2 regions of the Paenibacillus sp. NPDC058071 genome follow, and region 1 is predicted to be linked to the other one. Evidence: riboswitches for the same ligand, from Rfam matches in the RefSeq annotation. Region 1 holds a riboswitch; the other holds the start of a gene.

Region 1 (3,120 bases):
TTCTCCGTCGAAACGATCGAGATCCGTCCGTTCGAGCAGGAAGGGCAGCAGGTGTACGAATCAACCGTGTTCATCAAGAAGAACGGCGGCAATAACGGCTCTATTCCGATTTTCATGCAATTCAAGGATGGCGCCAACGTCTCGAAAACGTGGGATGCCTCGGAATCGCATATTCAATATAAAATCGTGCACACGTCGCCGATAGACTGGGTCGTCATCGATCCTGAGCATACGAATGTGCTGGACAACAAGCATATCAACAACTTCATGCGGGCCGAACTTCCCGATCAGAAACGGATTCGCTGGAATCTCGGCTTCGCCAATCTGATCGAATCGCTGCTCGGTTCGCTGGGCTGGTAAGGGAGGAGGAACCGTGATGAAAACACATTTGAAGCAAGGCTGGCTGCTCGCCTCTAGACACTTCTTCATCGTCATTCTGCTGTTTCTGTACCAGCTGCTCTGGGGGTTCTTCCTCTATCGCTTCATTGACTCAATAGCCGCACCGCTGCTCCGAAGGTTTCCGAACGAAGCGCTGCCGGATTCCTCCGTCCAGCTCTTTATAAGCGAAGCGCAGTTTCATTTGATTAAAACCGATCTGATCACGCCATACGCATGGCTGCTTGGCGGTCTGATCGCCGCTCGGATGCTGCTCACGCCGCTCTTTAACGCTGGCCTGTTCTACTCATTCCGGCACGCGAATGCAAGCGAGGGAACCCGGTTTTTACAAGGCATTGGCAAGGTTTGGCGACCCGTTACGCTGCTTTATTGGATCAAAACGCTGCTCGCCTTAGCGCCCGCTTGGTGGCTGCTGCCCCGCGCTTTGCAAGCTGCGCTCGCCAGCCATTCCATAGGCGAGGCAGCGATTCGCTTGCTGCCTGGAGCTGCCGGCTGGCTGCTGTGGGCGGCGGTACTACATTTGCTTTTTCTCGCCATGCAGTTCGGCGCCGCTTCCGGCGACGGCCCGTTTCGTTCGCTATGGCATGCGCTTCGCCACGTCCTTCCGTACGGCGGCCTCTCGCTGCTCATGTGGGCGATCGGCGCCGGCGTTGCCTTGTTCGTGACTGGCCTTTCGTTCATATGGGCGGGGCTCATCGCTCTCATTATTCATCAAGGCTATAATTTGATTCGTACGATGATGAAAGTGTGGACGCTCGCCGCGCAGTACGACTGTCTGCAATCGAGGTCGGACATCTAATCGCAGGTACATCACGTTGCGGCAGGACATTCGGACTGATTCTTTAGGACCGGCATCGACAAGCTATTGTCGACGCCGGTCCTTCTTTTATGTCGAATGCTCGTCCTCCCTTCTCCCCCCTCCGTCCGTTACTCCTTCTAAAAAAAATCTACATAAACATTCATAGTCGCACATAGTTAATGTAATTAGCAGCCGTTATTGACGTATCTGCTCTATCCAAGTCGCATAAATGTATGAATTTATATTTATATCGCTAGATTGTCAGAAGATTACATGAGAATTATTAGAATTTGCCAATTGGAGGAGGAGATCGACGAAAAAAAACGAATAGTTCTCAAGTACATATTGAAACTTGCCTAATTCCTTGTACTGGAAACGGGGGAACCACCTCTGGGTGAATTGATTTCGACGCTCGGTCCAATTGCGGCCGGCGCCTGAGAAATCATAGGGATCCTTCAACCGAACCCCACAGCTAACCTCGTCGGCATCGGAAGGAGCTTTACCATCTTGAAGAAGCTTACCGCATTACTTGCAGGGCTCGTGTTGCTGCTGACTTTCCAAGCTGGCAGCGTATTCGCGGACTCGAAAATGGACGGCATTATCGATGAATTGATCGGTACGCCTTACCAAAGCGGCGGCACGTCGACTCGCGGTTTTGATTGCTCAGGCTTTACGACCTATGTCTTCGACAAAATGGGCGTAGACCTGTCCCGCACTTCGGGCTCGCAAGCAAAAATGGGCAAGAAGATCGCAAAGAGCGATCTGTCTGCCGGTGACCTCGTGTTTTTCAACACGAACGGAAAAAGTATCTCTCATGTTGGCATTTATGTAGGTGATGGCAAGTTTGCTCATTCGTCGTCCAGCAAGGGCGTAACGATCAGCAAGCTGAGCGAATCCTACTATGAAACCCGTTATGTAACGGCTCGTCGAGTGATGGATACAACGACTTTTGAGAAATATGCCGACGAAGCTGAGTAGGATTATATCTTACCGGTTCGGCGCATGATGAACCTTCATAAGAAAAAGCCGCAAGCTTGTTGTCCTTTGGGACTGAAGCCTGCGGCTTTTTCTTATGAACGATACCGTCGGGTCGCTTTTATACTTCTCCCCAGAACAGCTCTGTTCGATAGTCGAAGCTGACCCTGCCGTCCTTGCTCGTATTCTGAAACAACAGCTTAAGCTCGGCAAGCAGCGGTTCGTGATGGGGATGGCCGGCCAGCGGCATATACGAGGAGGAAAGCATACGACCCAGCAACTCTTCCTCATTCAGCAATTGCGCGAAGTCGAACGAGGCAATCTGCATGCCTTCTCCTTCCTCAAGGAAGAATGAACGCAAATCGACTGGTGCAATATTTTTATGCGAAACATGCTCATAATCGATGCCGTACGTGCGGAGCAGCCGATCATAGCCGTCCAAGAAGGGCGTTCCCTCCGTTAATCGCGAATTCCAGATCAACGCGACCTTTCCGCCCGGCTTCAGAATGCGATGGAATTCCGTCTTGGCTGCCGAACGGTCGAACCAATGAAAAGATTGCGCGCAGACGATAAAGTCCACCGAAGCATCCGATAAGCCGGTCGACTCGGCCGCCGCCGCTACCGAGCGATAACCCTCTCGCACAAGCAAGGCCCCTTCAGCCTCGGCGCGCATCGCCTCGTTCGGCTCGACCGCAATAACTTCACTTCCCCGCTCCAGCAGCAACGATGAGAAGATACCGGTACCCGATCCGATATCGGCAATTGTCGATGATGCATGGAACCCGATCTGCTCGTACAAAAAGTCCAGTGCTTGCTTCGGATAGCTGGGCCGATATTTCACATATAGTCCTGCACGGTCCGAGAATCGCTGTGTGTTGTCCATTCAATTCCCTCCCACTGTATCGATTTCGAGACTTGCCTGCTGCTTTCTGCCAAGCGTCAGCATGGCC
Region 2 (3,120 bases), on a different contig from region 1:
CGATATTGAAAGCAGCGTAATTAGACCGGAGAAGGAACTGAAAGCCTTTGACAAGGTTGAACTGCAGCCGGGCGAAAGCAAAACCGTTTCTTTTGAGCTGGATAAGAGAAGCTTTGCTTACTATGATGTAGAATTAAAAGATTGGGTTGTTGAGACGGGAAGCTTTGAGCTTCTAATCGGTAAGTCATCGCAGGATATTGTGCTGACGGAGCAAATTGAAGTAGAGTCTACTACAGTGCGAACCTACGTTTATCACCGCAATTCGACCATTACTGATCTTATGCAGACGGAGAAGGGCCGCGAGTGGGTGAAAAAGATTTATGCGGTGCTGCCATTTGCAGCAGCATTGGAGGGGCCGCATGCCGCATTGCTGCAAGCGTTTATGAAATATATGCCGATTCGCGGCATGCTCTCCTTCAGCGGGGGCAAATTTACGGAAAAGCATTTAGAAGAGCTTGTTGATGATATGAACAAAAAATAAATAGGTTAAGCCGATTTTTAGGCGTATCCCGCAACGAATTATAAAGGCACGCACGGCTATTATCGAATTAAAGCCCTAAGCTGCAAGCTGGCTCCGTTATCATATCGGAACTAGCTTGCAGCTTAGGTTTTTTTAATTGTCTACAGGGCAAGGTTTTTCAAAACCGCAGAGGTATATTATGATATTCTTTTAATTACTTACATTATATTATTGCTGCCATATGATCACACATACCGAAAGGAAAATTATAATTGGATAATCAACAAATGAGGATTCAATCCTTGAAATACGGCAATCATCTTCATTATGAATGGGATACTACACTTCTTGAAAAGACTGATGAACACATCTTCGTTCTCGGTCATCGAGGAAGAAAACTGAAGCATTACACCAAAGGGAAAGTATTTACCATGGAGAATTGGACAATTGAGTTCTTTCCTTTCGACGCTTGGTTTACTGTAAGTGCGGATATTATCGATGGCAAAGTGACACAATATTACTGCAATATTTGCCAACCAGCAAAGCTCAATGAAAATACAGTAACTTTTGTCGATTTGGATATCGACTTGATCTATACAAACGGCAGGTGGAATGTCGTTGATGAAGACGAATTTGCGGCTAACGCAGTGAAGTTTTCGTATCCGCCAGACTTAGTCAGGAGAGTTATTCAGGAGCAGAAGAGTCTCGAGGAGCGGATCGAACAGGGACGATTCCCTTTTGACGGTACCATAGAGCGATTGATCAAAATGCTGCCGGACGGAGAATGACACTACGAAAGTGCCGATTTCGCGAGAAAACACGAGAAAATAACAGCTTTCGAGCGAGGCACATTCATGTAAGCGGTTTATTGCAGATGTTCCAATCCGAATCGATTCAAAAACGGTTTGCGCCGCATTTTACTTTGATTGGCGATGAGCGTAAGATTAGTCCGTACTCATCAAACCGAATACGTTCAACGTTCTAATCGCTAAATTTCCGCAAGGAAAACGGGGGACCCAATCGATAATGCCGATATTTGATCCGTCAGATGAATTCGGCATCATCCGGGGTGAATCCTGCTGCGCCAACGCAGCGGGTAGGGCGACTCATACCGCCCGAATCCGACAGCTAACCTCGTCAGCGTTGAATGAGAGAGGGTTGTGAACATGTGCTGAAAACACAGGCTCCTACCTGTGTTTTTTCGTGCGCAAATTTCACCGTACAGATGGAGGATATGAAGTGGATGGCTGACTAGAAACGCTTCACAGACGCAGCATAAAATCACAGATGGCGGTGAATGAACATTGATAACTTCAATTAAACGAATTTTAATCGGCAGGCCGTTGAAATCGACGGAGCTAGGCGAGCAAAAGCTGAATAAGACGAAGGCGCTCGCCATTTTGTCCTCCGATGCGCTCTCCTCCGTCGCTTACGGACCAGAGCAAGTTTTGATCGTGCTGCTGACGGTAGGGGCCGCAGCTTTTTGGTACTCCATCCCGATAGCAGTAGGTGTTCTGGCGCTGCTGACTGCGCTAATTTTTTCCTACCGGCAAATTATTTTTGCTTATCCGCATGGCGGCGGCGCTTATGTCGTCTCGAAAGAAAATCTCGGCAAGCATGCCGGTCTTGTGGCAGGGGCATCCTTATTGGTCGATTATATATTGACGGTAGCGGTTAGCGTCTCGGCCGGCACAGATGCGATAACTTCGGCCTTTCCAAGCTTGCATCCATACAACGTGCCGATAGCGGTCGTTTTCGTCCTATTTATAACGACGCTTAACTTGCGAGGCGTGACGGAATCGGCTTCGATTCTCGCTTACCCCGTCTACCTGTTCGTACTTGCGATACTGGCACTGATCGCAACAGGCGTCTACAAAGTAGCAACCGGCCAAGTTTCACCTGATTTGCATGCGTCGATCGGTACGCCGGTGGCGGGAATTGGACTGTTCCTGCTGCTCAAGGCGTTCGCCTCCGGCAGCTCGGCACTGACCGGTGTAGAAGCGATCTCGAACGCCATTCCGAACTTCAAAAGCCCGGCGCCAAACAATGCCTCGAAAACGCTGCTCGCGATGGGCGCTTTGCTTGCGATTTTGTTTTCAGGCATCGTCTTTCTCGCATATTATTACGGAATCAGTCCGCGTCCAGAAGTGACGGTTGTATCCGATATCGCCGAAGACGTATTTGGACGCAACGGCGTTTATTATTTTATCCAAGGGACAACAGCGCTTATTTTGATTCTCGCGGCGAACACAGGCTACTCTGCGTTTCCGCTGCTGGCAGTCAATTTGGCGAAGGATAAATATATTCCGAGAATGTTTACGGTCAGGGGAGACCGGCTGGGCTATTCGAACGGCATCCTGATGCTTGGCTTGCTGTCCATCGTTCTTATTGTAGGATTCGGCGGAAAAACAGAGCACTTAATTCCACTCTATGCAGTTGGTGTATTCATTCCGTTTACGCTGTCGCAGACGGGGATGATGGTGAAGTGGTTCCGCGAGAAGCCGAAGGGCTGGAAGTCCAAATTCATCATCAATACAATCGGCGCATGCATCAGTTTTATCGTGTGCATTGTCTTTTTCTTAACCAAGTTCGGCCAAGTATGGCCGGTTCTTATCTTCTTGCCGGTTATCATCTGGCTGTTCGTCCGGATTCACGCGCAT

The links. Region 1 has a riboswitch for cyclic di-AMP ahead of ACFVTB_RS24905 (C40 family peptidase). Riboswitches for the same ligand answer to the same signal wherever they lie in the genome.
Region 2: linked by a shared signal. The riboswitch ahead of ACFVTB_RS13770 (APC family permease) and the one ahead of ACFVTB_RS24905 (C40 family peptidase) in region 1 are both predicted to bind cyclic di-AMP.

What each region holds. Positions count from the first base shown of each region.
Region 1 is NZ_JBHVSK010000022.1:36,606-39,725, forward strand. Features, by position in the region: gene ACFVTB_RS24895 (M1 family metallopeptidase) at 1-360, shown strand, start outside; gene ACFVTB_RS24900 (hypothetical protein) at 377-1,195, shown strand; cyclic di-AMP (ydaO/yuaA leader) riboswitch at 1,539-1,697, shown strand; gene ACFVTB_RS24905 (C40 family peptidase) at 1,700-2,173, shown strand; gene ACFVTB_RS24910 (class I SAM-dependent methyltransferase) at 2,292-3,053, opposite strand; gene ACFVTB_RS24915 (MFS transporter) at 3,054-3,120, opposite strand, start outside.
Region 2 is NZ_JBHVSK010000007.1:109,828-112,947, forward strand. Features, by position in the region: gene ACFVTB_RS13760 (beta-glucosidase) at 1-481, shown strand, start outside; gene ACFVTB_RS13765 (DUF402 domain-containing protein) at 733-1,248, shown strand; cyclic di-AMP (ydaO/yuaA leader) riboswitch at 1,437-1,619, shown strand; gene ACFVTB_RS13770 (APC family permease) at 1,765-3,120, shown strand, end outside.